3 regions of the Candidatus Thiodiazotropha sp. AKIB8 genome follow, and region 1 is predicted to be linked to each of the others. Evidence: predicted binding sites of a transcription regulator. Region 1 holds the regulator's gene; each other region holds the start of a gene.
What was found. The regulator sigma-54, encoded in region 1, starts transcription at its own class of promoters, with help from an activator protein. The targets are predictions, from matches to a motif close to TGGCANGNTNCNTGCTT.
Positions count from the first base shown of each region.

Region 1 (4,842 bases):
ATCCTGTGTGAGACCAGGAGCAGAATTGGCCAATCTTTGGCCAAGCTGCTCCAGGACACGTTTTTTACTGGCTGCCTCCACACTGCAGCCGATCCGTTCCTCAAGCAGAAATCCGTCGGGAAACATGGAGACCTCGCCAGTTTTATCTATTCTGAACTACTGCTACTTACAGCGTACTTCGCGCCACTACCGGCACGGTGACTCTGCATCTTTTCTTTATGCTTTATGACTTGCCTATCCAGCTTATCGGTAAGCCCATCAATGGCCGCATACATATCTTCCTGTACTGCATCAGCGAATACGCTGGCACCGTTCACTTGCATGGTGGCCTCTGCCTTTTGCCTCAGCTTCTCTACGCTCAAGATGACATGTACATTGATTACATTATCAAAATGCCTCTCAAGACGTTCGAACTTATTATCTACATAGCTTTTCAAGGCATCGGTAACTTCCACATGATGACCGGTAACGCTTATCTGCATAATTTTCTCCTGTCTTAGATGAGTTGGCTCATCACTCTAACTGAGGCGGTGAAGTAACGCCGGGGCATTTTTACAGCAACTCATTCATGAATCCACTTTTATCTGAAACCGCTCCGGTTCAGTAAGCATATCAAGCATGATATGATAGCCACTCCGATAATTCACTTCACCTACATCAGTCGCTTACGCTCGTTCGATGGTGGGATACTCATCGACTCGCGGTATTTTGCCACCGTTCGGCGGGCCACTTTTATACCCTGTTCCGACAATATGGCGGCGATTTTGTTATCGCTGAGAGGTTTGTTTGTATTCTCTGCAGCAATCAATTTTTTTATCAGCGCACGTATAGCAGTGGAGGAGCACTCACCCCCTGCACTTGTGTTCACATGGCTGGAGAAGAAATATTTAAACTCCAGCGTACCCCTGGGGGTATGCATATACTTCTGGGTTGTCACCCTGGATATGGTCGACTCGTGCATCTCCAGAGCCTCAGCGATATCCCGTAAAACCAGTGGCTTCATAGCCTCTTCGCCATGTTCAAAAAAGCCCCGCTGATATTCAACAATCTTACTCGCCACACGCAGAATAGTCTCATTTCGACTCATCAGGCTTTTGATGAACCAACGCGCTTCCTGCAGGTGGTTTTTCAGGAAAGTATTGTCATCACTCTGATCCGCACGCTTGATCAGACTGGCATAGTCGTTGTTTACCCTTAGTTTAGGCGTAACCTCACCATTTAGCTCCACAACCCAGCGATTATTGCGCTTGCTGACGAATACATCAGGAATCACATACTGAGGCTCGCTTTTGGCGATCGCTGTGCCAGGGTGAGGATTGAGCGTCCTGATCAACTGCATGATAGCCATCAGGTCGTCCTGATCAACCTTCATTCGTCGCATGATCTGATTCTGATCCTGCGCAGAGAGCAAGTTGAAATGGTCGCGACAGAGTCTGATCGCCAAATCCAAATAGGGTGTTTTTTCAGGAAGTTGCCGAAGTTGAATTAGAAGGCAGTCCTGAGCACCCTGAGCACCAACCCCCGGAGGGTCGAAAGCCTGGATACGATGAAGTACTGCCTCTACATCCTCCAGAGTCATCTCCTCATCATTCAGGGAAACCAGGATCTCCTGGAGATCACCTTTGAAATATCCATCCTCATCAATACTGTCGATGAGGTTAGTGGCAATCAGAACATCCTGCTCAGTGAATGGGGTCAGTGTCATCTGCCAGACCAGGTGGTCATGCAAAGTGATCGCGCCACTGCGCTGAACCAGATAGTCATTGTCTGCAGATTCACTACCACTGCTCGATGGGGGAAGATAACTGTCGTATACGTCAGCCCATTCACTATCAACGGGCAGGTCTTCTGTGATCTGGCTACTGTCGGTCTGAATTTCCCGCTCGTTGTTGATATCGTTGGAGCTCAAAGACTCTTTATTGTCTGAACTCTGATCAGAGCTCTCTTGACTAGCTTCTTCTTTTTGAGTCTGCTGACTAAACTCCTCTTCACCCTCCAGCATGGGGTTTGTTTCAAGAACCTCCTGCACCTCCTGACTCAGGTCGAGCGCAGACAATTGCAACAGGCGTATTGCCTGCTGCAACTGAGGTGTCATTGTTAAATGTTGTCCGAGCCGGAGCTGTAGAGCCTGCTTCATAGCAGAGATATCTTTAAACCTGGTATGTTATTTGTATGTCTTTATATTCATTCTAGCTAATAAATGCCGTTCACGGAATAATTCTTGGTATTTGTTTCGTTTGAATATAATTCTGCCTCATACTTTAACCTTCATTTTGTCAGCTGACGAGTAGTCATCATCTCTACTCTTAAATCACATAATCCATGAAAAAACATAAACATAGCCTTACATAGTAAAATTTTCGCCCAGATAAACACTACGTACCTCCTGGTTATCGAGGATCTCCTCGGTGGTTCCTTCCGCCAATACCTTACCAGTATTAATGATGTAGGCTCTATCACAAATATCAAGAGTCTCTCTAACATTATGGTCGGTAATCAACACCCCAATCTTTAATTCTCTAAGATGTTGAATGATTCTTTTAATATCGATAACCGCAATTGGGTCGACACCTGCAAATGGCTCATCCAATAAAATGAATGCGGGCTCCATTGAAAGCGCACGGGCAATCTCCAGGCGGCGTCGCTCTCCACCTGAGAGGCTCATAGCCATACTCTCTCTCAAATGTTCGATACCGAACTCTTCCAAAAGCCGGTCACAATGCGCTCTTCTTGCTTGCGCGTCCAGATCCTTTCGATTTTCAAGTATCGCCAATATATTCTGCGCAGTATTGAGCCGCCTGAAAACAGAGGGCTCCTGGGCCAGATAACCAATACCCATGCTGGCGCGCTTATGCATTGCAAGATCAGTAAGCTCCTCTCCATCCAGGTAGATTCTACCCTGATCAGCCTGAACAAGGCCCACGATCATGTAGAAACTGGTGGTCTTTCCGGCACCATTTGGCCCTAACAGCCCAACAACCTCACCGCTATTCAGATTGAGCGAAACACCATCGACCACTTTACGCTTATGGTACTGCTTCTCAAGTGCATCAGCCCGCAACTGGCTCACGGTGCATCGCTCTTGGTCTGGGGTTCAATTACGACTTGAACCCGCTCTTTACCCTGAGCACTGCTACCCGCCTTCACCTGGGCACTGGTTCGATTGTAAACAATCCGGTCATTTCGAAAACTGTTACCGCCCTGCTCAAGCAGAGCATTGTCAATCAATACCATTTCATCACGATCAACATGAATTTCCATCCTTCGCGCCTGACCATGCACCTCTACCCCATCGACTTCCGGCAGCTGACTGAATCTAGTCGGTTCACCTTCACTGATGATCCGCTCCGTCTTTCCCTGCCGACGATGAACCCAGAGGCGCTCAGCCCACAACTTCATACTACCCTGGGTAATCGTCACATTCCCCTCATAGAGGCTGATACCTGTCGACTCATCAATGGCTAGACTGTCCGCCTCAAGCTGCATTGGCTGATCCCGATCACTCTCCAAGGCCATAATCGGCATTGCGCCAAAACAGACAAGGCCATATACCAGGATTGACAGAATGCCCTTACTCGAACTCATAGTAGCCTCGTACCTGATGTAATAACTTCAAGCGAGATGGCTCAGTCAGCCATGCCTGCATGCCGACTGCTGATATTCGCTGCTGACCACTCTGAATTTCGACCGCCTCAGCCGTTGATGCATATGAGTCTTTTGATTTAAAAGTCAGATCTTCGGTCTCAATCAGATAAGGTGCGAAATCACCCTTTCCTTCACGCTCGATGATCACTCTGCCCGGAAGATAGAGTGTCTCTTGCTGATGGTCTGCCACACCCTGTTCTGCCTGCATCCTCCATGGCGGCGTATCGGCTCGGAAACGCCATACCACTGGCTTTAACAGCTCGGTAATACCACGCTTCTCATAATGTAACATTTTAGGGGTTTGTAATGTTTGCAGAAGCTCCCCATCCTCATTGTACTGTTTTACGCGTAGGTCCACGGCATAGGAATCAGGGATATCCCTAGCTACCTGTCGTTTCTGCATCTCAGGGCGCGTCAGTTCATTCACCCACCAGGCTAAACTCAGCACCAGGGCGAGCATCAAGGAGAGACCAAGCAGGCGTCTGTTCAAGCTAGACTTCCCACATATCCATAATCAACTGCGAACTCATGCTTCAAAGATAGTGATCCAAACTGGCTTGCAAGGTTCCTTGCGCTTCCATGATCATCTCACAAACATCCCTGCCAGCCCCATGTCCACCGCCATGAGGCGTTTGCCAGTGGGCGTGTTGAACCACAAAGGGGTGCGCATCCTGAACGGCGATGGCAAGCCCGACTCGACGCATGATAGGAAGATCCACAACATCATCCCCGACGTAAGCGACCTGCTCATCAGTAAGCCCCAGTTTATCTCTCAACTCTTCATACGCTGGAAGCTTCTCGAGTTTGCCCTGATAGACATGCTCAATACCCAGGTTTTCCATGCGCAACCTCACCACTTCAGAGGTCCGGCCAGTGATAATGCCAATCACCACACCGGTGAATTGCAACATTTTCATCCCATGTCCATCTCTGGAATTAAAGGACTTGTACTCTTGACCATCATCACCGAAAAAAAGAGCGCCATCCGTCAATACCCCATCAACATCAAATATCAAGAGTTTGACTGCTTTTGCTTTATTATAAATATCCTGCATTTTGCCCCCCTGTCTAGTATTTCATATCGTTTGACAATGTTACCGTGACGCTAAATGGCTAGCCGCAAGGCATGACACCCCCTTTCCAAGGCGCGTAACAACACGGGTCGCCGGGTAGCGTCTTGTCCGAGAGGAGGCCTGC
Region 1 is NZ_JBSYOO010000016.1:22,765-27,606, forward strand. Features, by position in the region: gene ptsN (PTS IIA-like nitrogen regulatory protein PtsN) at 1-126, opposite strand, end outside; gene hpf (ribosome hibernation-promoting factor, HPF/YfiA family) at 147-482, opposite strand; gene AC4IFB_RS03020 (RNA polymerase factor sigma-54) at 653-2,137, opposite strand; gene lptB (LPS export ABC transporter ATP-binding protein) at 2,345-3,070, opposite strand; gene lptA (lipopolysaccharide transport periplasmic protein LptA) at 3,067-3,585, opposite strand; gene lptC (LPS export ABC transporter periplasmic protein LptC) at 3,572-4,135, opposite strand; gene kdsC (3-deoxy-manno-octulosonate-8-phosphatase KdsC) at 4,179-4,700, opposite strand.

Region 2 (4,842 bases), on a different contig from region 1:
CACTTTCTATTTAATCAGTCGATGGCTATGGCGCTCTATCTGAGTATCATCATGATCTGTTTGACTGCTCTGTTGATTGAGATAAATCGTATCAGGCCTTCGCAGCAGAGCTATAAATCTTTTCTGAGAACAGCGGTCATTACACTTCAGGCTTTGCCTATTGCCATCGTATTGTTCATCATTTTTCCTCGCATTTCACATCCACTCTGGAGTCTTGGCATTGGCGCCAGTGGAACAACAGGCCTCAGTGATCGTGTATCTCCGGGTCAATTTGCAGAGTTGGTTGAATCTCCAGAAGTTGCCTTCCGGGTAAGTTTCGACAAGCAACCACCAGAACCTGAACTTCGTTACTGGCGGGGCCTGGTGATCTGGGATACAGATGGCGAAAGTTGGTTCAACGCAGAAAAACAACAATCTCAACAACCGATAGCAATCAGTGACACAGGAGAAGTGAGCTACGAAGTGTTTCTCGAAGCTCACCAGAAAAATTGGCTCTATGCGCTTGATCTGCCCATCAAATCAAGCATAACTTCAACCATAACATCTGACTTTTTATTGCGCAGTAGTCGCCCTGTTACCCAATCACTGCAATACCGGGTCTGGTCCACAATTGAGAAGCAGAACAGATTACTATTACCGGGTATGAGTGATCGGGCACTGGAACTGCCAGACAATGTCACCCAACGCCAATTCGATCTGGTCGCTAAATGGCAGGCAGAGTCAACTACTTCTCGGCAAATCGTCGATCTGGCACTCTCCCATTTCAACAGCCAACCCTATGTCTACACCCTCTCACCACCACGTTATATCAACAATCCTATAGACGAATTTCTGTTTGAAGGTCGTGAAGGTTTTTGCGAGCACTACGCTACAAGCTTTGCACAGCTGATGCGAATCGCCGGGGTTCCGAGTCGTCTGGTGTTGGGTTATCAGGGGGGCGAGTACAACGAGATGGGTGACTATTTCATCATACGACAATACGATGCCCATGCCTGGACTGAAGTCTGGCTCGATGATACCGGTTGGCAGAGAGTCGATCCCACAGCGGCAGTTGCACCGGAACGGATACGTTTTCGGATCAGAGCAGATTTTGGTGAGCAAGGCTCACCCGTAATGTTTCAACTGGATGATTCAGGCCTGGTTGGATCAACTCTGCGACGATTTACTCATTTGCTGGATAGCGCCAACATAGAGTGGCGACGCTGGGTAATTGGATATAGTCGAGAACATCAATTCTCACTGATGCGCAATTTCGGCTTCGATAATCTAACCCCACTTCAATGGAGTCTTATAACCATATCGCTGATAGCAATCCCACTGATTCTGGTGGCACTGAGGCTGGTGCTTTCAGGCCGAAAAGCACCCTCACCTGTCACACACGCTTATAATCTTTTTTGTAAACGTCTTGCCCGGTTGGGTATCAAACGTGAAGTTCATGAAGGACCGATGGATTATGCAAAAAAAGCAATCAGGATAAGACCCGACCTGACTGCATCCATCAGCAGAATTACTGCGCTCTATATCAAAGTGCGCTATGGCCCGAACCCAGAGAAAAACCAGGCGCAGGCCTTAATTCGACAGGTCAGACAGTTTCATCCAAGCCGTCACAAAGCCTAGTGTACCTCGTCATTCAAGGGTCTGTTTAACCCAAGTGGGTTATCAGTCATGCAAGATTGTATAGAGTCTGTCTTTTAATAGAAGACGACGTTTTTTCATCTCTTCTATATGGAAATCAGAGACTGGAGTACTCAACTCTTCCAGATTACGAATATGGGCATCCAGCCAATCGTATTCATCCATCAGATTGTGAAAAACCTCGTTGCTCTTACGCATGTCTACAATCTTGTCGGCATACTCAGGAAACTCATGCAAAAGATCGTGTGATTCACCCAGCATCTCTCTCTCCTCTTCTTATGAACCCTTATTTCAACACCTTATCTGTTACAAGGCTATGACAACAATGTACAGAATCAAGAAAACAGTAATTCCTCTTATTCAACAGGAATTTTTGGTGTCCTGAATTCTTGTCGAATAATTTAACACATAAAACATGTTGGTTATCTTTAACATTCTGATATTACTAAAATTCCTATTTGTGGCTCAATATTTGCCTTCTATAGGTGGCGTTATTAATGGAATGTACAACAAGGAGCTGTAGTTATGAAAACTTTCAAATTGATCACACTGTTTGTTTGGGGGGGATTGTCATTTTATATGCAGAACACTCTCGCTCTGCCGGTCTTATATACTTTTACAGGGAATGTTACAGCTCAATATGAAATGGATGATACCGTGAATGTGTCGGTAGGTGATCCGATCTCGTATAGCTTTGTCGTCGATGACGAGGTTAGCAGTTGGGTAAATCCTGAGGGAAGAACTGTGGAATACGGCCATACAAGTAGTTCGGGTGAAGGGTGGGTGTATCACAGTTACAATTACTACGCTGAATTTGTCGGTGGAAGTGAGATCCTCGTTGATGAAAACGCAACGGGTTACAATCCTCTGACTGGTAATTCCTATGGCCAGTTTTATGCTCGTGAGGGCATAACACCGCAAGGGAATATTGGTGATATGGAAGTGATCTTTAGAGGTTATGGATCAAATGGGTTTATCCAACTCAATATTATGTCCAGTTATTCAGAGTGGCAGGTAGATTCGCAAATAATGACTGACGCTGACTGGAATATAATGGAAAGTCCACAAGGCTTCATGGCTTTCGATGCAGATTTAGCTTTAAATATCGTGTCCCAAGATCATACTGGCGGTGAACCCCAGTATCCCACTCAACCAGATCCTGTGACACCCATAGAGGATTCGCCCGCAAACGTTCCTGAACCTACCACCTATTTTTTGGTGCTCAGCGGACTTTTAGGGATAGGATTGTTGCGAAAAAAAGCAGCCTAACGGCATCTTTTTGTGAAGGGTAGGTTCATACCCCACCACAAATCCTTCAGTCAACGTGATTCGGTGGGGCATTGCCCCACCTTATTACCCCGGCGACTAAGTATGTCGTCTTCAGGTTTAATAGAAGCTATTTTCCAATACAAAAATTGGAAAAAATCCGCCCCAGCAAGTCGTCTGCAGTAAATTCACCAGTGATTTCAGATAGTGCTTGTTGTGCATATCTCAGATCTTCCGCAAGCAGTTCTCCAGCCTTATCCCGCTGCAAGCTCAACTTTCCGTGATCAAGATACTGCAGAGCTCGCTGCAGGGCGTCAAGATGTCTGCGGCGGGCAATAAATTCACCTTCATTCTGATCCATATAGCCAGCACAATGTTTGAGATGATCATTGAGAAGATCTATACCTATTCCCTGTTTCGCAGATAACGAAATCTCAACAGCTGAACCTGACTCCCGAATCTGTGGTTGTTTGTTGGTGATATCAATTTTATTTCGAATCAGTGTCAGAGGCACACCTTGTGGCAGTACAGCATCATCCTGCAGCTGATGATCCGGATCAGATTGATCATCAAAAACCCAAAGCACCCTGTCGGCATCGGCCATTTGCTGCTTTGCTCGACGAATACCCTCTTCTTCAATCGGATCTGCACTCTCACGCAGTCCAGCCGTATCGATTATATGCAGCGGAATACCATCAATACTGATGCGTTCCTTCAGAATATCCCTGGTCGTTCCTGGAATCTCTGTAACAATTGCTGAATCTGTCCCTGCCAGGGCATTCAGCAAACTCGATTTACCGGCATTCGGCCGTCCAGCTATAACAAGTGTTAAACCATCCCGTAGAACTTTACCACTTTGTGCAGAATTGAAAGTCTTTGTAACAGCATCAATAACCGTAAGTAATTGCTTACTAACATGGCCATCACTCAAAAAATCTATCTCTTCTTCAGGGAAGTCAATTGCTGCTTCCACATAGAGTCGCAACTCAATCAGTTGCTCTACTAGATCTGTAATACGTTGAGAAAAAGTACCCTGCAGGGTACGACTGGCCAGACGGGCCGCAGCTTGACTCTGTGCATCGATGAGATCAGCAATGGCCTCAGCCTGAACTAAATCCAATTTATCATTCAGAAATGCACGTTCACTAAACTCTCCCGCATGGGCAACTCGTGCTCCTGCATTGAGAACAGCTTGAAGCAGTAGATCCATGACCACTGGACCACCATGCCCCTGGAGTTCCAATACATCCTCCCCGGTAAAGGAGTGTGGACCAGGAAAGAAAAGGGCAATCCCCTTATCGATGATCTGTTGATCCCGATCGCGAAAATCGACCAGTTTGGCCTGCCTGGGAGGGGGGAGTGTACCGATCAGAGAATCTGCAATCTTTTGACAGCCAGCTCCACTGATCCGAACTATACCCACCCCACCTCGACCGGGTGGGGTGGCAACTGCAGCGATCGTCTCACGCAGCGTCATTAATCTATCTCAATCAGGTGGCGGCTTTCTCAATCTGGCGAGTGATATACCACTGCTGAGCAATTGAGATCAGATTGTTAACCACCCAGTAGAGTACCAATCCCGCCGGGAAGAAGGCGAAAAAGATGGTAAAGACAAACGGCAGACTCATCATAATTTTTGCCTGCATTGGATCTGGTGGCGCCGGATTGAGCTTCTGCTGAACAAACATGGAAACACCCATGATCAAGGGCAGAATAAAGTAGGGGTCTTTCTCAGAGAGACTCTCTATCCAAAGAATCCAAGGTGCATGGCGCAATTCCACACTCTCCAGCAGCACCCAGTAGAGTGCGATAAAAACCGGAATCTGCACCAGAATCGGCAGACAGCCTCCTAATGGATTTATCTTCTCTTTTTTATAGAGCTCCATCATCGCCTGCTGAAAGCGCTGCTTATCATCCCCGTAACGATCTTTAAGCGCTTGA
Region 2 is NZ_JBSYOO010000026.1:44,092-48,933, forward strand. Features, by position in the region: gene AC4IFB_RS04885 (transglutaminase TgpA family protein) at 1-1,617, shown strand, start outside; gene AC4IFB_RS04890 (HP1242/YdcH family protein) at 1,660-1,896, opposite strand; gene AC4IFB_RS04895 (PEP-CTERM sorting domain-containing protein) at 2,161-2,904, shown strand; gene mnmE (tRNA uridine-5-carboxymethylaminomethyl(34) synthesis GTPase MnmE) at 3,032-4,378, opposite strand; gene yidC (membrane protein insertase YidC) at 4,392-4,842, opposite strand, start outside.
Region 2: a site for sigma-54 is predicted at 2,097-2,113, ahead of AC4IFB_RS04895 (PEP-CTERM sorting domain-containing protein). Genes of this name have one in related genera too.

Region 3 (4,842 bases), on a different contig from region 1:
GGCAGGAAAACTACAGCAGATAGGCAACCATGAATACATGCTGTACAAATCGAGGTGGGGAGCATTTTATAAAACACCACTGGAAACTTTCTTAAACGAACATGAAATCGATACATTGGTGTTTAGCGGTTGTAATTATCCTAACTGTCCTAGAACGAGCCTCTTCGAAGCGAGCGAAAGAGATTTTCGAGTAGTAGTTGTTAGTGATGCTATGTCGCAGCTATATTCAAAAGACAAAGATGAGTTGAAAAATATTCATGTAAGTTTGTTTGAAACGAAAGAGATCGAAAGCCTATTGGATTAACAATGGGTGCTTCCCCATCAATGCGACTTTTTTACCACAACGGCAATAAAAGTAATCAGGCTAAAAAAAGCAACTGACGGTATTCATGATCTCTTAGATCTAGTGCTTCTGACAGCAGTAGAGTGACTTCGGCTTGGCTTATCATCAAGACATTGGAAATATCAGCAGTCGATGCTTTTTCGGAGAGGCTATCCAAAAGTCGTAGATAGAGAGTGAGAAGTTGGTTGCGTTTAGATAGTGTCGGCGCGAGCACATCGCCAGATTTGACTCGATCTCTTTGCTCGATCTGTAAGCGGCGTTTTGCGTCAACAAGTTGGGGCTGCAGGGGCATACTTAAATCAAATAACAGTGCTGCCTGATGGGATGGGTCTTCGATCGCTTGACCGATTTCTAGTGTTGGCGTTTGCCAGTTGATCTCTCGCCAAACCAATCGTCCACCACCAACCGGGTCGTCATCAGTCGGGTCGGGTGGAAATTTGTAGTATCCCCAGCGAGCGCCTAAGGCGCATTCGATCAGTACTCTATCTCCATCAATACGGCAGTCACTTTCCAGGCATGTTTCGGCTGGTACCCAGGCACGCTCATCCTGTTGCCAGGCTTTGACATCTCTCTGCGAAGGTTTGCCATAGCAGGCTTCAAGCGCTTGCCATGTGCTAATAAAGCTTTGCCATTGTTGCTGATACGTTGGATTTCTGCGCAAAAATTCCCAAGCCCACTGCTCTGATGAGAGTTTATGAGCAAAGAGGTATTGATCAGGAGTTCGCCAGTCGAGCATAGTGCGAGTTTACTATTTATTACTGTTTTATTTAAAAAACTTTAACCAGTTAGCATATTAGGCAGTAGAAGATCACATGAAGCTATTTTGATTCCTGTAAGATGTTCAGTGCATCCGATATTTGAGTTCATATCTAAGCAGACTTAATGGGCGCTTAGTGAAGCTTAAATTAACTGGATTGATGATTTTTATTATATAGGATTGAGTTAAGGCATCCTGCTTAATCGTACAGCATTAGATATTGTATATTTTCGTATCTTGTAAGCAGCGCCGAAAGTGGTCTTATAACGGGGTTTTCTCTGAGCAGTGTATAGGTGTTCAATCAGGTTGTGTCGAAATATTTTACACAGCGTTTTGTCTGGTTAGGCTATCTCCTTGTTTGCGGGAAATAAAATCATTTGGCGTGCTATTTGCATAATTACAGGATAATTACAATAGGGAGTTTTCAAGATGAAATTCGGAATTCCACTCATAGCAGCAACAGGCCTCGCTGCGCTATTTCATATTACTTCTGCTCAAGCTATTCCTCTCTACTACTCATTCGAGGGTAGTGTTGAGACCTACCCTATATCCGATGAATCGGGATTTTTAAGCGACATCGGTTTAGCTGCTGGGGATTCTGTCTCATATACCTTTATGGTCGATAAAGATAGACAAGGTAGCCACCGCAACGAATTCGGTGATCTTGTTGAGGATCAGGATACGGTTCGCACCGGCAGTCGAGCAACAAACTATTTTGTTCACGACAGCTTTTATGTGGAGCTTGTTGAATCGTCAGTGTTTGATCTGGTGCAAGGTCTCTACCCTGACAGGGGTGATGATGAGCCTTGGATCGGCAGTGGCTATGAAAATTCCGCTTATCGCAATGGTTTGCTTGAACCGGGTTATAGTGAGGTCTCCCTGGAGGCTAACTCAGCATCCTTAGGCAGCAGCAGTATGTATGTCTATAGCGATATGACTAGCTGGTTAGTTGGCAGTACTATCTCGGCTGATAACTCAACTAATCTATATGGCAGTCAAGCAGGTGATAGTTCTACCTTCCGCTCTCGACTGACCCTCACTGGAATTTCTGAGGACAACCCGGCCAATCAAGATCGCTCATTGGTTTCAGGTATTTCGGGCGGCGCAGATGACGAAGAAGGGACTATTATTCACGAAGTGCCAGAACCCTCGACTTTTTTACTTCTTGGGCTGGGTCTGCTGAGTATTGGTGCTAGTCGATTCAAAAAACTGGGACGTTCCTAACACCTTAGGCGAGGCTCTTTGCAGCATTTTCTCTGCTGCAAAGAGCGTCCTAAATTGTGGTTAAGTCCTAAATCAAGCTTCTTTCCCGCAGAAGCTTTCTGATTCCTCTCAGGCAGACGGTTAATCAGTTTTTCGTGGCGTTTTTTAACCCGCCATCAACATCGCTTCAGCATGTGCGATTTTCTCGTCTGCTTTATCGAGAATCTTCAAGCTCAGCTTGGGAGTCAGCTCACCCAGGTTGAGACGATTAAAAGAGGGTGCCTGATCCAGGGTAGGGATATCCTTCATTTGAGGTGTACCTATGAAACTGTGTAGCTGGGCAACGATAACCAGGTCAGCATAGTCGGCCTCCCCCTCTATCTCCCTCTGCCAGTTTTCGGCCTCTTGAGTTACCTCTATCAGATCTTCAATGAAGCCCCAGTTGCGTAAAATCACGCTGCCTATTCTTCCACGCATGTCTTTCATTACCTGATCCAGTTTTTCTGAATCATTGGCGACTTCAGGATAGCGCTCAGCATAGCTGAGGATTGCAACATTACCGATGTCATGCAGCAGTCCTGCGAGCAGCGCATGCTCCGGGTTAAATTTCTTGGTGACTTTGGCAAGGATAAAGCAGACCGCGCTGACCTTGACGCTATGCAGCCAAAGGTCACGCATATGCTCCTTTAACATGCTGGAGCGTGTATTGAAGAGTTCTCTGAGCGCGAAAGTCAGGACTAGCTTATGCGTGGTGTCTGCGCCAAGTCTGACAATAGCGGCAGCACAGGAATCGACTGGTGTCACGCCAGCGTAGAGAGGGCTGTTCGCTGCACGTATCAATTTGGTCGTGATTGCCGGGTCGGTCTGTACGATTTCTGCCAGTTTGCGTGCATTGGTGGTTTCATCGCGCATCGCTCTGCCAACGCGTACCGCAACATCGGGAAGACTGGGCAGAACCAGTTTATCCTGGTCAAGATCAGTGATCAGAGCTTCCATGAGGGCGCTTTCGGCACCGTCTTTATCATAAGGTTGAGTGTCGACATCGATTTCTGTCGCTGTTATCCCCTCTCCCTCATTCAGCAATCCTTTTATCAAAGCGTTATCCACCATCAGGTAATCTACAGGTGTGATGGCCTCTACGCCGTAGCGTCGTGGAATCAAGTTGGCTATTGGGTTTTTGGCCTGGGGGGTCTCTCCACTGATTTCACTGACACGTCCATCCTCTGAGTGAAGGCGAACCCGGCCTTTGAGCAGGTAGAGACTGAATTCCGTGGTATCGCCCTGTTGCAGGATAATCAGTCCTTTGCCTGCTGAGTAGATCTTGAGTGAACGCCCAAGCAGTTCGAGTTGGACATCATTGAGATTATGCAGTGGATTAAAGTTTTTTAGTAACTCGGGATCAGGGTTTGTCATTTTTTCTTCACTCATAATTCCATTACTGATGATCAACAGCCACACTTGTTGGCTGGTGGCTGATTCATCTGGAGTGTACCTACCAGTTGATCGACAGAAGATAACTGATGTTGTTCAAGATATTTGATGATGCCAGCGTTGATCGATTTACATACCAGTGGATCGTAAAAGAGTGCTGTACCTATACCGATAGCACTAGCGCCAGCAATTATAAATTCCAGGGCATCCTCTGCTGTAGTGATGCCACCTTGTCCGATGATGGGGATCTGGTGCTCCCTGCAGACCTGATAGACCTGATGCACCTTGAGCAGGGCAACGGGCTTGATCGCCGGGCCTGAGAGACCACCCTGGTTGTTACCAATGATTGGGCTTCGGCTCTGAATGTCGATGGCCATCCCCATCAGGGTGTTTATCACCGAAAATGCATCACTGCCTGCTTCAATGCAGCCTTTGGCATTACCAGCAATGTCAGTTTGGTTGGGTGAGAGTTTGGTGATCAGGGGTTTGTCGGTGGCTTTGCGGCAGGTTTCCACGACCCGGGCGGACATTTGAGGATCATTACCGAAGGCAACCCCTCCCTCTTTGACATTTGGGCAGGAGATGTTGATTTCAATGGCGTCGATTGGTGAATCATCGAAGCGACGTGTTACCTCATAATACTCTTCCACACTGGAGCCTGAGACGTTGGCTATGAAGCGGGTTTCTGTAAAGTCGAGGCTCGGTAGAATCTTATTGACGACATGATCCACACCGGGATTCTGGAGGCCAATGGCATTCAACATGCCTTGAGATGTTTCGTAGACTCGGTGCGGCTGGTTGCCCATGCGAGCTTCCTGAGTGGTTCCCTTTAGGCAGACGGCGCCCACGTCGCGATTGCTAAAACCATTGACCCTTGTGTACTCTTCACCAAATCCAACACATCCGGAAAGAAGAACAATGGGGCTATTGAACGACATACCACAAAATTCGGTATTTAAAATTGGAGGGCTGTTGCTGCTCATGAACCTTTTCAAAATCTTCGGTTAGGGGTGTGGGATGTTCCATATCGTTCTATTAGAACCGGAGATCCCGCCAAACACAGGTAATATCATACGCCTGTGTGCCAATAGTGGCAGCAAATTGCATT
Region 3 is NZ_JBSYOO010000026.1:8,951-13,792, reverse strand. Features, by position in the region: gene AC4IFB_RS04740 (cysteine hydrolase family protein) at 1-304, shown strand, start outside; gene AC4IFB_RS04735 (transcriptional regulator domain-containing protein) at 360-1,079, opposite strand; gene AC4IFB_RS04730 (PEP-CTERM sorting domain-containing protein) at 1,530-2,324, shown strand; gene AC4IFB_RS04725 (HDOD domain-containing protein) at 2,469-3,731, opposite strand; gene AC4IFB_RS04720 (dihydroorotate dehydrogenase) at 3,749-4,717, opposite strand; gene trmL (tRNA (uridine(34)/cytosine(34)/5-carboxymethylaminomethyluridine(34)-2'-O)-methyltransferase TrmL) at 4,752-4,842, shown strand, end outside.
Region 3: a site for sigma-54 is predicted at 1,479-1,495, ahead of AC4IFB_RS04730 (PEP-CTERM sorting domain-containing protein). Genes of this name have one in related genera too.